DNA from 2 places in the Streptomyces sp. MMCC 100 genome. Region 1 is predicted to be linked to the other one. Evidence: predicted binding sites of a transcription regulator. Region 1 holds the regulator's gene; the other holds the start of a gene.
The links. Region 1 encodes HspR, which represses chaperone genes until heat shock. Its sites were predicted from a motif close to TTGAGNNNNNNNNNCTCAA; they were not measured.

Region 1 (10,199 bases):
AGCGGGAGGTGATGTACCGGTCGGAGAGACTGGCCGCGGCCACCAGCGCGCTGTCCGCGATCTGCACCTTGTGGTGGGCCTCGTAGCGGCCCTTGAGCCCGCGCAGGATGGCGATCGAGTCCTCGACGGTGGGCTCGGCGACCAGCACCTGCTGGAAGCGCCGCTCCAGGGCGGGGTCCTTCTCGATCCGCTCCCGGTACTCGTCGAGGGTGGTGGCGCCGACCATGCGCAGCTCACCGCGCGCGAGCATCGGCTTGAGCATGTTCCCGGCGTCCATGGCGGAGTCCCCGCCGGCCCCGGCACCGACGACGGTGTGCAGCTCGTCGATGAAGGTGACGATCTGCCCGTCGGAGTCCTTGATCTCGGCGAGCACGGTCTTCAGCCGCTCCTCGAACTCACCGCGGTACTTGGCGCCGGCGACCATGGCCCCGAGGTCCAGCGCCACCAGCCGCTTGTCCTTCAGCGACTCGGGCACGTCCCCCTTGATGATCCGCTGGGCGAGCCCTTCGACGACGGCGGTCTTGCCGACGCCGGGCTCGCCGATGAGAACGGGGTTGTTCTTGGTCCGCCGGCTGAGCACCTGGACCACCCGCCGGATCTCCTGGTCACGCCCGATGACGGGGTCGAGCTTCCCGTCCCGTGCGGCGGCGGTGAGGTCGGTGCCGAACTTCTCCAGGGCCTTGTACTGGCCCTCGGGGTCGGCGGTGGTCACGCGTCGCCCTCCCCTCGCCTTGCGGAAGGCCTCCTGCAGCTTCTTCGCACTGGCTCCCTGCCCCTCCAGTACCTCACCGGCCGCGCCGCCCTTCGCGGCGATGCCGAGGAGCAGGTGCTCGGTGGAGAGGTACTCGTCCCCGAGTTCCTTGGCGCGGGCCTGGGCGTCGGCGACCACGGCGAGCATCTCACGGCTGGGCTGCGGGGGCGCGACGGTGGACCCGGTCACGCTGGGCAGCCCGCCGACGATGCGCTCGGCGCCGGAGCGTACGACGGCGAGGTCGGCCTCGACGGCGGCGAGCAGGTCGGTGATGTTCTCGTTGTCCTGCCCCTGGAGCAGCGCAAGGAGCAGGTGGGCGGGGGTGAGGTCGGCGTTTCCCTCGGTCACGGCCCGGTTGCTGGCCGCGTTGATCGCGTCCCGGCTCCGGTTGGTCAGCTCGGCGTCCACGTTCTGGCTCTCCTCCTCGCGTCGGCCGTCGGCGGTCCGGCCTTGTCTCCCAGTGCTGACTCATCCAACGTACACAAAGTTGAGTCTATTCCACTCAAGGGACGGGGGACACGTGTTCCCGCCGGGGGGCACCAGGGTGGTGGCACGGGGGTGCTCACGGGGACCGAACCGCGCCGCACGAGAGCTTTTTCGGCCAGCCGCAGAACCGGCGGGTTTCGCGAGATGTCCGCACATGCGACAGCGGCGTCACCGTGTTCAGGTCACGGTGACGCCGCTGCCGGGGGGAAGCACCTGAGCGATCTGTTGCGACGGGGGAATCGCGTCAGGCACTGCGGGGGGTGGCCGAGATGGTCCTCACTTCGGGGACGTCCGGCTGCTCGAGCCGGTGGTCCCGCTGATCCAGGTTCACAAAAATCATTCCGTACCGGATGGCACACCGCACAGGCTGCGGCGCCCCCCGAGGCCGCCGCAGACACCGGTACGCCCGCACGTCGCCGTCCTCGTCCAGCGTGACGACGACCGGCTCGCCGAAGACGGTCACCATCAGGGAGTCACCGGCGTGCGGGATCGCGGTGACCAGGTCGATGAAGTGCCAGCCGGAGCGGTAGGCGGTGGCCATTTCTCGCCGGAAGGAGCGGTCGTCAGGTGGCGTCGTCATGTCGATCAGTCCCACACGGTGTCGGCCGGAAGGGACTCGGGCTTCTCGCCCGCGACCCCAACCGCCGCCGAGTGAGTGCCACCCGCCTCGTGCTCGCTGCTTGTCCCACCTGAGAGGCCGGCCAGCGCGCCGAAGGCCACAACGGTGGAGAAGGCAGCAACAAGCACCGAGCGAAGCATTCTCATACGCATAGTCGGCTTCGTCCTCACTTGATGGTCCCTCGTTCCCCCGTCCGATAAGACGATGGCTCATTCAGGCACGTCATGGCCACACAATCGGTGCATCATGTTCCTGCATGTTCAGGACCCTGGGGGGTGGATATTCAGTGATAAATGGGACCAATCCGGAGCATCCCCATTCGACGTATGAGCTGTGCTCCGAGGGGCGCCGCCTCTACGCCGATGCTCTCCGGGCCGGTCGCGTACTCAGGGCCGATGCCGAATCCGCTCCGTGCCTGGTGGACTTGGCGCTGCTCCACCTCGACCCCGACGACGGCGACTGGATGCGCCCGGTTCCGCCGTCGGTAGCACTGGCCCAACGGCTCAATCCGATCGAACGCGAGATCACTGAGCACCGACGGCAGTCCATAGCCCTGGCCGACCTCTTCGAGCCGTTCATGGACATCAGTGCCCAGGAGACGAGCCCAGGTCACTCCATCACGGTCCTGGAAGGTCTCGACCGCATCAACGCGGCACTGGACCTGGCGACGGCCCAGTGCCACACCGAGGTACTCACGATCCAGCCGAGCAGCCACCGCCGCCCGGAGAAGCGTCTGATGGAGGGCCTGGAGCGAGACAAACCCCTGATCGATCGAGGCGTCCGCATCCGTACCCTCTACCAGCACACCGCCCGATACAGTCCGGACAGGATCGCCTATGCGGATCAGTTCGCGGACGGCAAGGTGGAGTACCGAACCATCGACGAACTCGTGGAGCGGCTCATCATCTGCGACGGGACGGTCGCATTCCTTCCCGTCCGTGAAGACCGGCAGGTCGCGCTGGAGCTCCGCCATCCCGGCCTGGTCCAGTACCTGGTACGGGTCTTCGAGTTCATCTGGAGCCGCGCGGTACCGCTGAGTGCCGGCGCCCCCTACGAACCCGCCTCGGACGGCATAACCGAGATCCAGCACTCGATCGCGAAGCTACTGGTCGAAGGCCACGTCGACGAGGCCATCGCCCGCCGCCTGGGGATGAACGTGCGCACCTGCCGCGCGCACATCGCCAAGCTCGCCCAGGTTCTGGGCAGTGGCAGTCGCGCCCAACTCGGTTTCCTCATAGCTCAGTCCGGGATCCTGGAGAAGGATCACTGATCCCAACCGACGAAGAGAGCCACACGTGACCCCAGAGGTGCATCACCACGAAACGGAGGAGCTGTGTGATGCGGGCCTGGAAATCTACGCCCGCGCCCTGCGGGAAGGACACCTTCCCAGCGTCGAGGCGGCAACGGCACCCTGCCTGATCGACAACGGGATGCTCCACCCCGCAATCGACGACCTGGACCGGCTCGAGCCCGTCCCGCCGGCCGTCGCCCTGCAGCGCCTGCTGCGCTCCTCGGAGGACCGCATCGCCGACGAGCGGCGTCGCGGGCAACGCATGGCCGACATCTTCGAGCCCCTCATGCGCCTGGGCGCACGCAACGCCGCCGACGAGGACACCCCGGCGCTCAGAATCCTCAGCAGCAAGAGACGGACGAGCCAGGCCATCGAAGAAGCCATGGCCGAAGGCAGAAGAGAACTCCTCGCGATCCAGCCGCACGACTCACACGTCACCAAGCGCCCCGACATACTCGAAGGGGCCATGAAGCGGGACCAGGCCTTCCTCGATCGCGGCGCCCGCGTCCGGGCGTTGTACCAGCACACCATCCGCCACGCCCCCTACACACGCGCCCGCTACGAGCAACTGACCGGCGACGTGGAGGCCCGCACGCTCGACGAGGTGACCGAACGCCTCATCGTCGTCGACCGCACCGTCGCCTTCATCCCCGCCAGCGCCGACCGCTCACTCGCCCTCGAAGTCCGCCACCCCGCCCTCATCGCCTACTTCGTCAACACCTTCGACCGCCTCTGGCACCTCGCCACCCCCATGCACCCCCAAGCGGTCCACCCGCCCACCCTCAACGGCATCACCCCCCGCCAACGCGCCATAGCCGCCCTCCTCGTCGAGGGACACACCGACTCCGACGTCGCCGAGCGCCTCGGCATGAACGTCCGTACCGCGCGGGTCCACATCGCCAAACTCGCCGCCATCCTCGGCAGCGAGAGCCGGGCTCAGCTCGGGTATCTCATCGGGCAGTCGGGGATTCTCGACCGGGAAGGATGACGGGCGCGGGGACGGTCCGCGGGGAGCCGTCCAGTCCGGCCTGGGCTATGCGCACGCCCAACTGCGTGCGGCTGGCGGCGCCCAGGGTCTCCGACAGGCGGGCGATGTGGGCGCGGGCCGTGCGGACGCTGATGCCGAGACGTTCCGCGATCACCGCGTCCTGGTGGCCCTCCGCGAGGAGCGCCGCGATGGACTGCTCGCGGTGGGAGATGCCCTCGATGCCGGTGTCGGGGAGCGGGGCCGTCAACGGGATCGCCAGGCGCCACAGGCGTTCGAAGACCGTGACCAGGTAGGAGATCAGGGCGGGGTGGCGCAGTTCCAGGGCCATCGTGCGATCGGTGTTGGCGGGGATGAAGGCCACCGTGCGGTCGAAGAGGATGAGGCGGTCGATGACCTCGTCCAGGGTGCGGGCCTCCACCGCCTCGCCCATCAGCTCCAGGTAGTTGAGCAGGCCCTGCCCGTGCCGGGCCACGTGCGTGTACAGGTCCCGCATCCGCACCCCGCGCCCGCGCAGCGCCAGCGCCCGGTGCAGCCCCTCCGACAGCTCGTGCTCGCGCCGGATGCCGCCGGGCTGGACGGTGAGCACCTCCGTCGTACAGGCCTGCGTCGCCTCGTCCATCGCGGCCTGGATGCGGGACAGTCCGTCGAGGACCCGGATCGCCGTGCTCTCCGTGCCGGCCGGGTCCTGGAGCAGCCGGCCGAGGCCCGCGTACCACTCGAAGGCCTCCACCGCCGAACCCACCCGCCGCTGACTGGCGCTGACCTCCTCGTGGACCCCGCGCAGCAGCCGCGTCATGACCTCCTGCGGGGAGGTCGGCACCAGCCAGTCCATGTCGTCGGGGTCGGGGTGCAGCAGGGCCAGTTCGAGGAGGCAGGGGACCGGCTCGGCGTCACGGCGCGGCACTCGGCCGCGTCTGACGGCCCGGGAGTACAAGCGGTCCCCGGCCGCGCACAGCCGGTCGGCCCCGTGCGGGTGCTCCTGAGCCCCGTGCCCGGCCATCGCCCATCCCACCCCCGGTTCCGGCTCTTCCGCAGCGCAACTATGCGCGGCCGGGACCGGCTCCGCAACAAGGCTCCGCACGGAGCGGGGGACGAAATGGGCCGGTTGCCACCGAAATACCCGAGCCGTGGGAACGGGACGGGACGCGGGCTACTTCAGCCCGACCTCCGCGCACGCGTCGGCGTACTTGGCGGTGCAGATGTCGGTGACCTTGTAGAACCCCTCCGCGACGACCGTGTCCTCGATGTTGTCCTTGGTGAGGGCGACGACGGGGACGAGCTGGGCGGGGATGCCCTTGTGGGTGGGGCTGTCGACCTTGTCGCGGGCGAGCGCTTCGAACTGGATGTCACGGCCCTGGACCCGCGCCACGGCCATCTCCGCGGCGTTCTCGGCCTCCTGCGGATAGGACTTGTACACGCTCATGTACTGCTCGTCGGCGACGATCCGCTGCACCGCCGAGAGTTCCGCGTCCTGGCCGGTGATCGGGGGCAGGTCCGTGACGCCCGCGTCCTCGAGGGCCTTGATGATGCCGCCGGCCATGCCGTCGTTGGCGGAGTAGACGCCCGCGATGTTCTTCTTGCCGATCTTCTCGATCGCCTCGGTCATGTTCGCCTCGGCGTTCTCCGGCTTCCAGTCCTTGGTGTCGAAGGACTGGGCGATCGTCAGCTTGCCGTTCAGCTCGGACAGCGCGCCCGCCTTGAACTGCTTGGCGTTGGGGTCGGTCGACGAGCCGTTCATCATGACGATCTTGTCGGAGCTGTTCGGGTCGCCGCCGAGCGCCTCGATCAGCGAGCGGCCCTGGACCTCACCGACCAGCTCGTTGTCGAAGGAGATGTAGGCGTCGATCGGGCCCTCGGCGAGCCGGTCGTAGGCGATCACGGGGATGCCCGCGTCCTTGGCCTTCTGCACGCCGTCCGCGATGGCGTGCGCGTCGACCGCGTCCAGCACGATCACGTCGACCTTGTCGTCGACCATCTGCTGCATCTGCTGGGCCTGCTTGGCCGCGCTGGCCTCGGCGTTGGCGTACTTGACGTTGCCCTCGTCGCGGGTGAGGTCACCGACCTTCGCCTTGAAGAAGGGGTAGTCGAACTGCTCGTAGCGCGTGTTCTCCTTCTCCGGCAGCAGCAACCCGACGGTGAGGTCGTTGCCCTTGGTCGGGCTCGCGTCGTCGCTGCTCTCCGACGCGCCCAGCACACCGCAGGAGGCCAGCGAGAAGGTCATCAGGGACGCGGCCACGGATATGGCGATACGACGGGCACGGCTACTCACTGCGCTTTGCCTTCCGACACACGGGTGTGGTTGGTGAACCGGGGACCCCGGGCAACTCGGGTGACCCTGGCGCCCCTGGTGAAGGAAGCCAACGCTGTCTTCACCAAATCGTCAAGAAGTACTAGACCAATGAGACAGCACCGTTGTGAACAAGCCCCGGAGGACGGGTCTGTCCTCCGGGGCCTGCGATGCCGTTTCCCTTGTGCCGCCTGTCAGTCCGATGACTGGCCGTGGCGCTTGGGCCGCCAGACCACCAGGGCGCTGGTCTGCTGTACCTCTTGGTAAGGGACCAGGTCACGGCGGTAGGACGCGTGTACCGCGGCCTCGCGCTGACGCATCGCCGTGGCCGCGCCGTCGAGCGCGGCGGCCAGCTCCGCCGCCCGGGCCTGGAGCGCGGCGACCTGGTTCTCCAGCTCGATGATGCGCTTGATTCCGGCCAGGTTGATGCCCTCGTCCTGCGACAACTGCTGAACCTGCCGGAGCAGTTCGATGTCACGCGCCGAGTAGCGCCGGCCGCGGCCGGCCGTGCGGTCGGGGGAGACCAGGCCGAGACGGTCGTACTGCCGCAGGGTCTGCGGGTGCAGTCCGGAGAGCTGGGCCGCCACCGAGATGACGTAGACCGGGGTGTCCTCGGTCAGTTCGTACGGGTTGCGTCGACGACCGTCCATTCCCGTCAAGCTCCCTTCGCGGCCTGGAACAACTCCGCCCGCGGATCCTCGTCCGCGGTCGCCTCGCGATACGCCTCGAGCGCGTCACGAGCCTTCCCCGTCAGATCCTTCGGAACACTCACCTCCACGGTGACCAGGAGGTCGCCGCGGGTGCCGTCCTTGCGGACCGCGCCCTTGCCCCGGGCCCGCATGGTACGGCCGCCCGGCGTGCCCGCCGGCAGCTTCAGCGTGACGGGCGGACCGCCCAGGGTCGGGACCCTGACCTCGCCGCCGAGGGCCGCCTCGGCGTAGGTGACCGGGACGGTGACGGTGAGGTTGTCGCCCCTGCGGCCGAAGACGGGGTGTTCCTTGACGTGCACGACCACGTACAGGTCGCCCGCGGGGCCGCCCCGCTCGCCCGGCGTGCCCTTGCCGCGCAGCCGGATGCGCTGCCCGTCCGACACCCCGGCGGGGATACGGACCTGCATCGTCCGCGAGGACTTGGCGCGTCCGGAGCCCTTGCAGACGTCACAGGGGTCCTCGGCGATCAGCCCGCGGCCCTTGCAGTCCGGGCACGGGTCGGTGAGCGAGAAGCCGCCGCCCGAACCCCGGGCGACCTGCCCGGTGCCGACACAGGTCGGGCACACGCGCGGTGTGCCGTTCTTGTCGCCGGTGCCCGAACAGGCCTTGCAGGGCGCCTGCGAGGACATCCGCAGCGGCACGGTCGCGCCCTCGATGGCCTCGATGAAGCTCAGGGTGACCTCGGACTCGATGTCCTGCCCGCGCCGCGGCTGCGTGCGCGTGCCGCCACCCGGCGAACCGCCGGTGCGGTTGAACAGGCCGCCGAAGACGTCCCCGAGGCCGCCGCCGAAGCCGCCGGCGCCACCCTGGCCCCCGCCCTGGGCGCCGCCTCCGAAGAGGTCGCCCAGGTCGAAGTTGAAGGTGCCGCCGCCCGCGCCCGGCCCCGGCCGGAAACCGCCGTTGCCGAAGAGGCTGCGGGCCTCGTCGTACTCCTTGCGCTTCTTGGGGTCACCGAGGATGTCGTTGGCCTCGGAGATCTCCTTGAAGCGCTCCTCCGCCTTGACGTTTCCCTTGTTGGCGTCCGGGTGGTTCTCGCGGGCGAGCTTCCGGTACGCCTTCTTGATCTCGGCCTCGGTGGCGTCCTTGGGGACGCCGAGAACCTTGTAGTAGTCCTTCTCGATGAAGTCCTTCGTACTCATCCCCGACGTCCCTCCTCTCGTGCCCTGCTCGTCACTTCGAGCTCAGCCCTCGTCCGGGCCACCGCTCTCCTTGGTCCCGGCGTTGTCCTCCGCGTCGGAGCCGTCCTGCGCCTCGGAGCCGGCCTCGGCCGGTTTGACCGTCTGGGCGCCCGGCTGCGGCTCGGCGACCGCCACCCGCGCGGGGCGGATGGTGCGTTCGCCGATCCGGTACCCGGGCTGCAGGATCGCCACGCACGTCGTCTCGGTGACGTCCGGTGCGTAGGAGTGCATCAGGGCCTCGTGGATCGTCGGGTCGAAGGGCTCGCCCTCCTTGCCGAACTGCTGGAGGCCCAGCTTGGCGACCGTGGTCTCCAGCGACTCCGCGACGGACTTGAAGCCGCCGACCAGTTCGCCGTGCTCCCGGGCGCGCCCGACGTCGTCGAGCACGGGAAGCAGCTCGGACAGGAGGTTCGCGACGGCGATCTCCTTGACCGCGACGCGGTCCCGTTCGACCCGGCGACGGTAGTTCTGGTACTCGGCCTGGAGCCGCTGGAGGTCCGCGGTGCGCTCGTTCAGCGCGGTGCGCACCTGGTCCAGCTGGGCCACCAGGCCCGCGTTCTCACTCGCGTCCCCGGCCGGGGCCGCCCCCTCTTCGGAGGCGGCCTGCGGCTCGGCGTCGTCAGGGGTGGCGCCGGAGGGGACGTCGGGCTTCTCGTCGAAACCCGGGGTCTCCTCCGTCACGCGGCACCGTCCTTGCGCTCGTCGTCCACGATCTCGGCGTCGACGACGTCGTCGTCGGCACCCTTGCCGTCGGCACCGGCACCGGCACCGGCACCCGGGGCCTCGCCGCCGGCGGCCTGCGCGGCCTGGGCGTCGGCGTACATGGCCTGGCCCAGCTTCTGCGAGACGGCGGCGACCTTCTCCGTGGCGGTGCGGATCTCGGCGGTGTCCTCGCCCTTGAGCTTCTCCTTCAGCTCGGCGACGGCACCCTCGACCTCGGTCTTCACCTCGCCGGGGACCTTGTCCTCGTTGTCCTTGAGGAACTTCTCCGTCTGGTAGACGAGCTGCTCGCCCTGGTTGCGGGACTCGGCGGCCTCGCGGCGGGCGTGGTCCTCCTCCGCGTACTTCTCGGCCTCCTGGCGCATCCGGTCGACCTCGTCCTTCGGCAGCGAGGAGCCGCCGGTGACGGTCATCTTCTGCTCCTTGCCCGTGCCCAGGTCCTTCGCGGTCACGTGCATGATGCCGTTGGCGTCGATGTCGAAGGCGACCTCGATCTGCGGGACGCCGCGGGGCGCCGGCGGCAGACCGGTCAGCTCGAACATCCCGAGCTTCTTGTTGTACGCCGCGATCTCGCGCTCGCCCTGGTAGACCTGGATCTGCACGGAGGGCTGGTTGTCCTCGGCGGTGGTGAAGATCTCCGAACGCTTGGTCGGGATCGTCGTGTTCCGCTCGATCAGCTTGGTCATGATGCCGCCCTTGGTCTCGATGCCGAGGGACAGCGGGGTGACGTCGAGCAGCAGGACGTCCTTGACCTCACCCTTGAGGACACCGGCCTGCAGGGCGGCGCCGATGGCGACGACCTCGTCCGGGTTGACACCCTTGTTGGCGTCCTTGCCGCCGGTCAGCTCCTTGACGAGCTCGGCGACGGCGGGCATACGGGTGGAGCCGCCGACGAGAACGACGTGGTCGATCTCGGACAGCTGGATGCCGGCGTCCTTGATGACGTTGTGGAACGGCGTCTTGCAGCGCTCCAGCAGGTCGGAGGTCAGCTGCTGGAACTGGGCGCGGGTGAGCTTCTCGTCCAGGTGCAGCGGGCCCTCGGCGGACGCCGTGATGTAGGGGAGGTTGATCGTGGTCTCGGTGGACGAGGACAGCTCGATCTTGGCCTTCTCGGCGGCCTCGCGCAGGCGCTGGAGGGCCATCTTGTCCTTGCCGAGGTCCACGCCGTG
Region 2 (10,199 bases), 6.5 Mb from region 1:
GGCAGCTCCAGCTCGGCGCCGTGGCTGCGCAGGAAGCTCAGCGCGATCTGCGCCGACTCCTTCATCACGTCGCCCAGCTGACCGGTCAGGGTCAGCCCCGCCGCGCCGGTCTCCGGGTCGGCCAGCGACGCCTCGACGTAGAGGACGTCGCCGCCCGCGCCGGTGACCGCGAGGCCGGTGGCCACGCCCGGCACCGAGGTGCGCCGCTCCGCCGGGTCCTGCGCGGACTCGGGCACGTGGTGCGGCCGGCCGATCAGACCGCGCAGGTCGGCGTCGGTGACGGTGAACGGCAGCTCCCGCTCGCCCAGTTCGTGCTGGGCCGCCACCTTGCGCAGCAGCCGCGCGATGGACCGCTCCAGGGTGCGCACGCCCGCCTCGCGGGTGTACTCGCCCGCCAGCTTGCGCAGCGCGCCCTCGTCGACGGTGACCTCGTCGGCGTCCAGTCCCGCCCGCTCCAGCTGGCGCGGGAGCAGGTGGTCACGGGCGATGACGACCTTCTCGTCCTCGGTGTAGCCGTCGAGGCGGACCAGCTCCATGCGGTCGAGCAGGGCCTCCGGGATGGCCTCCAGGACGTTGGCGGTGGCCAGGAAGACCACGTCGGACAGGTCCAGCTCGACCTCCAGGTAGTGGTCCCGGAAGGTGTGGTTCTGGGCCGGGTCGAGGACTTCGAGCAGGGCCGCGGCCGGGTCGCCCCGGAAGTCGGAGCCCACCTTGTCGATCTCGTCGAGCAGGACGACCGGGTTCATCGACCCCGCCTCCTTGATCGCCCGCACGATCCGGCCGGGCAGCGCGCCGACGTACGTACGCCGGTGGCCGCGGATCTCGGCCTCGTCGCGGACACCGCCGAGGGCGACGCGGACGAACTTGCGGCCCATCGCGTGGGCGACGGACTCGCCGAGCGAGGTCTTGCCGACGCCGGGCGGGCCGACCAGGGCCAGCACGGCACCGCCACGCCTGCCGCCGACGACGCCGAGGCCCCGGTCGCCGCGCCGCTTGCGCACGGCCAGGTACTCGGTGATGCGCTCCTTCACGTCCTCCAGGCCCGCGTGCTCGGCGTCGAGCACCGCCTGGGCGCCCCGGATGTCGTAGGCGTCCTCGGTGCGCTCGCTCCACGGCATCTCCAGGACCGTGTCGAGCCAGGTGCGGATCCAGGAGCCCTCGGGCGACTGGTCGGAGGACCGCTCCAGCTTGTCGACCTCCTTGAGCGCGGCCTCGCGGACCTTCTCGGGCAGGTCGGCGGCCTCGACGCGGGCGCGGTAGTCGTCGGACTCCTCGCCGTCCTGCTCGCCGTTGATCTCGCGCAGCTCCTTGCGTACGGCTTCGAGCTGGCGGCGCAGCAGGAACTCCCGCTGCTGCTTGTCGACGCCCTCCTGGACGTCCTTGGCGATGGTCTCGGCGACGTCCTGCTCGGCGAGGTGGTCGCGCAGCTGCTGGGTGGCGAGCTTGAGGCGGGCGACCGGGTCGGTGGTCTCCAGCAGCTCGACCTTCTGCTCGGTGGTCAGGAACGGCGAGTAGCCGGAGTTGTCGGCGAGCGCGGACACGTCGTCGATGGCCTGGACCCGGTCGACGACCTGCCAGGCGCCGCGCTTGCGCAGCCATGCGGTGGCGAGTGCCTTGTACTCCGTCACCAGCTCGGTGACCTGGCCGGGCAGCGGCTCGGGGACGGTCTCGTCGACCCGGGTGCCCTCGACCCAGAGCGCGGCACCCGGGCCGGTGGTGCCGGCGCCGATGCGCACCCGGCCCCGGCCGCGGATCAGGGCGCCGGGGTCGCCGTCGGCCAGGCGGCCGACCTGCTCGACCGTGCCGAGCACGCCGGTGGCGGCGTGGGTGCCGTCGATGCGGGGGACGAGGAGGACGCGGGGCTTGCCGGGCTCGGACCTGGCGGCGGCCTGGGCGGCCTCCACCGCGGCCCGTACCTCGGCGTCGCTCAGGTCCAGGGGGACGACCATTCCGGGCAGGACCACTTCGTCGTCGAGCGGCAGCACGGGCAGGGTGAGCGGTGTGAAGGCGGCGGACTCAGCAGCCATGATCTCCCCTTCGGCAGTCAAGTTGAGTTACATCGACTCAATGAAAGCGAGTCCTTGATTGTTCCCCAGGGCGTGTTCGCTCTGAGCGATCAAGCGCCGCGGGGGCACTTCCCGCCTCTGGGGACAGCACCGTCGTACCGGTCGGCATTCCTTTGCCAGGATGGGCCGATGCCCCTCACTACCCACGACTCCCCCGACGCCCCCGAGGTGCTGGACCGCCGCGAGGGTCCGTACGGCGAGGTGGTCCTGCGTCGGCACGGGACGCTGCTGCAGATCATCGCGAACGGCTGCTTCCTGATGGACACCTCCGACGGGCGTTCGGAGCGGCGCCTGATCGACGCGGCGGCCGACGCGCTGGCCGCCTCCGGCGGGCGGACCGCGCCGCACCTGCTCATCGGCGGGCTCGGCGTCGGCTTCTCCCTCGCGCACGCGGCCGCCGATGACCGCTGGGGCAGGATCGCGGTCGTCGAACGCGAGGGCGCCATCATCGACTGGCACCGCGCCGGGCCGCTGGCCGCGCTCTCCACCGACGCGCTGGCCGATCCGCGCGCGGAGATCGTCGAGGCGGACCTGGTCGAGTACGTCAATGAGACATCCGACACGTACGACGCCCTGTGCCTGGACATCGACAACGGCCCCGGCTGGACCGTCACCGAGGGCAACGACGGGCTGTACGCGCCGTCCGGACTGGCGGGCTGCGCACGGCTGTTGAGGCCCGGCGGGGTGCTTGCCGTATGGTCCGCGCAGCCCTCTCCGGAATTCGAAGAAACCTTGCGTAATGCCGGTTTCCAGCAGGTGCGTACCGAAGAGATCCCCGTTGCCCGGGGCGTTCCGGACGTCGTTCACATCGGCATCGGGCCTGGATAGCAAAGGCGCGGTGACTCCCCGTACGCTGCTGCCCTGACGCGGATCATTCAAGCGTCAAGCGCAGTCATGGGATCACCCCACGGATTCCGGAAAGCACACCTCAGGGGCGGGCGATGGAGCAGACACAGACCTCCCACAACAACACGGCCACCCAGGGCGCCCAGCGCCGGGTGCTGGTGGTCGAGGACGATCAGACGATCGTGGACGCCATCGCGACCCGCCTGCGCGCCGAGGGATTCCTGGTGCAAACGGCGGGCGACGGACCGTCCGCCGTCGACACGGCCGAGGCATGGCAGCCCGACCTGCTGATCCTCGACATCATGCTGCCCGGCTTCGACGGCCTGGAGGTCTGCCGCCGTGTGCAGGCCCAGCGGCCGGTGCCGGTGCTGATGCTCACCGCGCGCGACGACGAGACGGACATGCTGGTCGGCCTCGGCGTGGGCGCCGACGACTACATGACCAAGCCCTTCTCGATGCGCGAGCTGGCCGCCCGCGTGCACGTGCTGCTGCGGCGGGTCGAGCGGGCCGTGGTGGCCGCCTCGACGCCGCGCAGCGGCATCCTGCGCCTGGGCGAGCTGGAGATCGACCACGCGCAGCGCCGGGTGCGGGTGCGCAGCGAGGATGTCCACCTCACGCCGACCGAGTTCGACCTGCTGGTCTGCCTGGCGAACACCCCGCGCGCGGTGCTCTCCCGCGAGCAGCTGCTCGCCGAGGTGTGGGACTGGGCGGACGCCTCGGGCACCCGGACCGTGGACAGCCACATCAAGGCGCTGCGCCGGAAGATCGGCGCCGAGCGCATCCGTACCGTGCACGGCGTGGGCTACGCGTTGGAGACGCCGACGCCATGAGCCGAGGACGGGAAGCCGCACGGAGGAACCCCGGCCCTCGGAGCACCGGGGATCCCTGGGGTGGCGTACGCCCGTTCTCGATCAAGACCAAGCTGGGCGCGCTGGTCGTCACATCGGTGCTGATCACCACCGGCCTCTCGGTGATAGCGGTGCACACCAAGACGGAGCTGCGCTTCATCACGGTGTTCTCGATGATCGCCACGCTGCTGATCACGCAGTTCGTGGCGCACTCGCTGACCGCGCCGCTGGACGAGATGAACGCCGTCGCCCGGTCCATCTCCCACGGCGACTACACCCGCCGGGTGAGTGAGAACCGCCGCGACGAGCTGGGCGACCTGGCCGTCACCATCAACCGCATGGCCGACGACCTGGAGGCCCAGGACCTCCAGCGCAAGGAGCTGGTGGCGAACGTCTCGCACGAGCTGCGCACCCCGATCGCGGGCCTGCGCGCGGTGCTGGAGAACATCGTCGACGGGGTCACCGAGGCCGACCCCGAGACCATGCGCACGGCGCTCGGGCAGACCGAGCGGCTCGGCCGGCTGGTGGAGACGCTGCTGGACCTCTCCCGCCTGGACAACGGCGTCATACCGCTGCGCAAGCGGCGCTTCGAGGTGTGGCCGTACCTGTCGGGCGTGCTGAAGGAGGCCAACATGGTCGCGTCGGCCCGCGCAGGCATTGCTTCCGGTTCCGGCAGCCACACCCGCACCGACGTGCACCTGGCCCTGGACGTCTTCCCGCCGGAGCTGACCGCGCACGCCGACCCCGAGCGCATCCACCAGGTCGTCGCCAACCTCATCGACAACGCCGTCAAGCACAGCCCGCCGCACGGCCGGGTGACGGTCAGGGCGCGCCGCGGCGAGCTGCCGGAATCCCTTGAGCTGGAGGTTCTCGACGAAGGGCCCGGCATTCCGCGCTCGGAGTGGCGCCGGGTGTTCGAGCGGTTCAACCGGGGTTCGGTGTCGCGGCCTCACGGTCCGGGCAGCGACGGCGGCACCGGTCTGGGCCTCGCGATCGCGCGCTGGGCGGTGGATCTGCACGGCGGCCGGATCGGGGTGGCCGAATCCGAGCGGGGCTGCCGGATCCTCATCACTCTTCCGGGCCTGCCGTCGACGTCCGGTTGACGTAGGGTTCGAAGCGGAGCGTCAAGATCCACTGCATCCGCCCTGGCGGACACGTGTGATCAGGCACAGGCCCGCGTTTTTTCAGGCGCCGGGTCGCGGTCTCCCGATCCCTCACGCAGCAGAACCTCGCTTGTTTCCCGCCATTTCCAGCGCCGAAACGCGGTCTGCGATGTGACTTACACGACGATGAACGGGCCCGGTCTGACCTTCGGGGTCGTCAAGGCGTAGCCTTGATTCCCGCTGTCCACCATCTTGTGAAGCGGAAGAGGGCGGTTCTCGCCGTGTCGCCACAGTCCCCCAGTAACTCGAGCATCTCGACCGACACCGACCAAGCGGGCACCGCGGGAAAGAACCCCGCGGCCGCGTTCGGTGCCAATGAGTGGCTCGTCGACGAGATCTATCAGCAGTACCTCCAGGATCCGAACTCCGTGGACCGAGCCTGGTGGGACTTCTTCGCCGACTACAAGCCCGGAGCGGCGGCCCAACCCGCCTCCGGCGCGGTGACCACGGACTCCGGCAGCACGCCGCAGGCCGCCCCCGCCCCGCAGGCGCAGCCCTCCGCTCCCGCCCAGCCGAAGGCGGCCGCCCCGGCGCCCGCTCCCGCGAAGCCGGCCGCGCAGCCCGCCGCTGCCGCGCCCGCCGCTCCGGCCGCGAAGCCCGCCGCCGCGCCGGCCAAGCCCGCCGCCAAGCCGCAGGCGAAGGCCGCGCCCGCCAAGGACGCCGCCGCGCCCGAGGGCCCGGAGATGGTGACCCTGCGCGGCCCGGCCGCCGCGGTCGCGAAGAACATGAACGCCTCGCTGGAGCTGCCCACGGCCACGTCCGTGCGCGCGGTCCCGGTGAAGCTGCTGTTCGACAACCGCATCGTCATCAACAACCACCTCAAGCGCGCCCGGGGCGGGAAGATCTCCTTCACGCACCTGATCGGCTACGCGATGGTGCAGGCCATCAAGGCCATGCCGGCGATGAACCACTCGTTCGGCGAGAAGGACGGCAAGCCGACCCTGGTCAAGCCGGCCCACATCAACCTCGGCCTCGCCATCGACCTGGTCAAGCCCAACGGCGACCGCCAGCTGGTCGTCGCGGCGATCAAGAAGGCCGAGACGCTGAACTTCTTCGAGTTCTGGCAGGCCTACGAGGACATCGTCCGTCGCGCCCGCGACAACAAGCTGACGATGGACGACTTCACCGGCGTCACCGTCTCCCTGACCAACCCCGGCGGCCTCGGCACCGTCCACTCCGTGCCGCGCCTGATGCCCGGACAGTCGGTCATCCTGGGCGTCGGCTCCATGGACTACCCGGCGGAGTTCCAGGGCACCAGCCAGGACACCCTGAACAAGCTCGGCATCTCGAAGGTCATGACGCTCACGTCGACCTACGACCACCGGGTCATCCAGGGCGCCGCCTCCGGCGAGTTCCTGCGCCAGGTCGCCAACCTGCTCCTGGGCGAGAACGGCTTCTACGACGAGATCTTCAAGGCGCTGCGCATCCCCTACGAGCCGGTCCGCTGGCTCAAGGACATCGACGCCTCGCACGACGACGACGTCACCAAGGCCGCGCGCGTCTTCGAGCTGATCCACTCCTACCGGGTCCGCGGCCACGTCATGGCCGACACCGACCCGCTGGAGTACCAGCAGCGCAAGCACCCCGACCTGGACATCACCGAGCACGGGCTCACCCTGTGGGACCTGGAGCGCGAGTTCGCGGTCGGCGGCTTCGCCGGCAAGTCCCTGATGAAGCTGCGCGACATCCTCGGTGTGCTGCGCGACTCGTACTGCCGCACCACCGGCGTCGAGTTCATGCACATCCAGGACCCGAAGCAGCGCAAGTGGATCCAGGACCGCATCGAGCGCTCGCACACCAAGCCGGAGCGCGAGGAGCAGCTGCGCATCCTGCGCCGGCTGAACGCGGCGGAGGCCTTCGAGACCTTCCTGCAGACCAAGTACGTCGGCCAGAAGCGGTTCTCCCTGGAGGGCGGCGAGTCCGTCATCCCGCTGCTCGACGCGGTCATCGACTCGGCGGCCGAGTCCCGCCTGGACGAGGTCGTCATCGGCATGGCCCACCGCGGCCGGCTGAACGTGCTGGCCAACGTGGTCGGCAAGTCGTACGCGCAGATCTTCCGCGAGTTCGAGGGCAATCTCGACCCGAAGTCGATGCACGGCTCCGGCGACGTGAAGTACCACCTGGGCGCCGAGGGCACCTTCACCGGCCTGGACGGCGAGCAGATCGCGGTCTCGCTGGTCGCCAACCCCTCGCACCTGGAGGCGGTGGACCCGGTCCTGGAGGGCGTCTCGCGCGCCAAGCAGGACATCATCAACAAGGGCGGCACGGACTTCACCGTCCTGCCGGTGGCGATCCACGGCGACGCGGCCTTCGCGGGCCAGGGCGTGGTGGCCGAGACCCTGAACATGTCGCAGCTGCGCGGCTACCGCACCGGCGGCACGGTCCACGTCGTCATCAACAACCAGGTCGGCTTCACCGCCGCCCCGGAGTCCTCGCGCTCCTCGATGTACGCCACCGACGTGGCCCGCATGATCGAGGCCCCGATCTTCCACGTGAACGGCGACGACCCGGAGGCCGTGGTCCGCGTCGCGCGGCTCGCCTTCGAGTTCCGCCAGGCGTTCAACAAGGACGTGGTGATCGACCTCATCTGCTACCGCCGCCGCGGTCACAACGAGTCGGACAACCCGGCCTTCACCCAGCCGCTGATGTACGACCTGATCGACAAGAAGCGCTCGGTGCGCAAGCTCTACACCGAGTCCCTCATCGGTCGCGGCGACATCACCCTGGAAGAGGCCGAGCAGGCGCTCCAGGACTACCAGGGTCAGCTGGAGAAGGTCTTCACCGAGGTCCGCGAGGCCGTCTCGCAGCCGTCGGCCGCGGAGCCCTCGGACCCGCAGGCCGAGTTCCCGGTCGCCGTGAACACCGCGGTCAGCGCCGAGACCGTCAAGCGGATCGCCGAGTCCCAGGTCAACATCCCGGACCACGTCACCATCCACCCGCGTCTGCTGCCGCAGCTGCAGCGCCGCGCGGCGATGGTCGAGGACGGCACGATCGACTGGGGCATGGGCGAGACCCTCGCCGTCGGCTCCCTCCTGCTGGAGGGTGTGCCGGTCCGTCTGACGGGCCAGGACTCCCAGCGCGGCACCTTCGGCCAGCGCCACGCGGTCGTCATCGACCGTGAGACGGGCGACGAGTTCACGCCGCTGCTGTACCTGTCCGAGGACCAGGCCCGGTACAACGTCTACAACTCCCTGCTCTCCGAGTACGCGGTGATGGGCTTCGAGTACGGCTACTCGCTGGCCCGCCCGGACGCGCTGGTGATGTGGGAGGCGCAGTTCGGCGACTTCGTCAACGGCGCGCAGACGGTCGTGGACGAGTTCATCTCGTCGGCCGAGCAGAAGTGGAACCAGACCTCAGGCGTCACCCTGCTGCTGCCGCACGGCTACGAGGGCCAGGGCCCGGACCACTCCTCGGCCCGCCCGGAGCGCTTCCTGCAGCTGTGCGCGCAGAACAACATGACGGTCGCGATGCCGACCCTGCCGTCGAACTACTTCCACCTCCTGCGGTGGCAGGTGCACAACCCGCACCACAAGCCGCTGGTGGTCTTCACCCCGAAGTCGATGCTGCGCCTGAAGGCCGCGGCCTCGAAGGCGGAGGAGTTCACGACGGGCCAGTTCCGCCCGGTCATCGGCGACGACTCGGTCGACCCGGCCGCCGTCAAGAAGGTCGTCTTCACCGCCGGCAAGGTCTACTACGACCTGGACGCCGAGCGGAAGAAGCGCGGCCTGACGGACACGGCGATCATCCGCATCGAGCGCCTGTACCCGCTGCCGGGTGCCGAGCTCCAGGCGGAGATCGCCAAGTACCCGAACGCCGAGAAGTACCTGTGGGCCCAGGAGGAGCCGGCGAACCAGGGTGCCTGGCCGTTCATCGCGCTCAACCTGATCGACCACCTGGACCTGGCGGTCGGCGCCGACGTCCCGCACGGCGAGCGCCTGCGCCGCATCTCGCGGCCGCACGGCTCGTCCCCGGCCGTCGGTTCCGCCAAGCGGCACCAGGCCGAGCAGGAGCAGCTGGTGCGCGAGGTGTTCGAGGCCTGAGGCTTCGCACGAGCCTGACCGCACAGGCCTGACCACCTGACCGAAGGGGCCGGTCCCGGCAACGGGGACCGGCCCCTTCGGGGTTCCGCGGGTCAGATCGGCTGGGGTTCGAAGTCCCAGTAGGGGTGCCGCCGCTCCTGGATCTCCCGGATCTGCGGGTGGCCCGCGCCGAGCAGCGCGGCGAGCCGGGTGCCCACGTCCCGCCGCAGGGCCTCGGCCTCCTCGCGCTCCCCCATGTCGGCGAGGTCGAGCGCCAGTCCGGCACGGAGGCTGACGGTGAGGATGTGGTTCTCGCCCAGGGCGCGGGCGGAGCGGGCACAGGCGTCCCGGCCCAGGGCGGCCGCGGCCTCCTTCTCCCCGGCGCCGGCCAGCGCGGCCACCTCGTTCTTGGCGGAGCCGACGGACCACGGATGGTCCCGGCCCACCGCCTTCTCCATCTGCGCCGTGCACTGCCGGGACAGCTCAAGAGCGCCGCGCGCGTCGCCCGTCTCACGCATGATCACCGCCACGTTGTCCCGGGCGCCCACGGTGTACGGGTGGTCCTCGCCGAGCTGCGCCGCGTAGTGCGCGGCGGTGGCCTCGGCCAGGCCCCGGGCCTCCTCCGTCTCCCCCAGCTGGCGCAGCAGCATCGCGTAGTCGCAGGAGACCAGGAGCGTCTCGGGGTGCAGGGTGCCGCGGCGGCGCAGCAGCTTGCGCCGCACGCCGCGCATCATGGCGTGGGCGAACTGCAGGTCGCCCACCCGGCGGGAGCACAGGGCGAGATTGTGTTCCGCGTGCAGGGTCTGGCTGTGGTTGCGGTCGAGGACCTGGCTGTGCAGCCGGGAGTTGTGGCCCTGGATCTCCAGCGCCTCGCGGTAGTTGCCGAGCAGCCGCAGCATCCAGGCGGTGCGCAGTGCCGAGTTGAGTGTCAGCGCGTCCTTGCCGCCGAGGAGTTCCACCCGGGCCTCGAAGATCCTGCGGTGCAGGGCGAGCGACTCGGCGTAGTGGCCCTGGAGGCCGAGGGCCATGGCCAGGTTGCTGCGGACGGTGAGGGTGCGCGGGACCTGTTCGCCGCCCAGCTCGACGGCCGCGGTCTCGGCCGCCTCCTCGAACAGGGCGCGGGCCTCCGCGTACCGGCCGAGGGCCATCAGCGTGCCGCCCAGCCCGTCCTTGGCGCGGATCATCTCGATGGGCCGCACGCTGCCCGCGGCCCTCAGCCGCCGGACCGTCTCCCGTCCGGTCGCCTCCGCCTCGGTG

Region 2: lon (endopeptidase La) is a predicted target of HspR. The motif match lies at 2,050-2,068, and genes of this name have one in related genera.

What each region holds. Positions count from the first base shown of each region.
Region 1 covers NZ_JBGORK020000001.1:17,569-27,767, reverse strand. The annotation lists gene clpB (ATP-dependent chaperone ClpB) at 1-1,159, opposite strand, end outside; gene ABS735_RS00120 (Rieske (2Fe-2S) protein) at 1,482-1,817, opposite strand; gene ABS735_RS00115 (helix-turn-helix transcriptional regulator) at 2,113-3,126, shown strand; gene ABS735_RS00110 (helix-turn-helix transcriptional regulator) at 3,152-4,135, shown strand; gene ABS735_RS00105 (helix-turn-helix transcriptional regulator) at 4,098-5,135, opposite strand; gene ABS735_RS00100 (sugar ABC transporter substrate-binding protein) at 5,286-6,404, opposite strand; gene ABS735_RS00095 (heat shock protein transcriptional repressor HspR) at 6,617-7,072, opposite strand; gene dnaJ (molecular chaperone DnaJ) at 7,078-8,271, opposite strand; gene grpE (nucleotide exchange factor GrpE) at 8,314-8,991, opposite strand; gene dnaK (molecular chaperone DnaK) at 8,988-10,199, opposite strand, start outside.
Region 2 covers NZ_JBGORK020000001.1:6,560,758-6,570,956, forward strand. The annotation lists gene lon (endopeptidase La) at 1-2,027, opposite strand, end outside; gene ABS735_RS30230 (spermidine synthase family protein) at 2,196-2,894, shown strand; gene ABS735_RS30235 (response regulator transcription factor) at 3,008-3,742, shown strand; gene ABS735_RS30240 (sensor histidine kinase) at 3,739-4,863, shown strand; gene ABS735_RS30245 (multifunctional oxoglutarate decarboxylase/oxoglutarate dehydrogenase thiamine pyrophosphate-binding subunit/dihydrolipoyllysine-residue succinyltransferase subunit) at 5,145-8,963, shown strand; gene fxsT (FxSxx-COOH system tetratricopeptide repeat protein) at 9,056-10,199, opposite strand, start outside.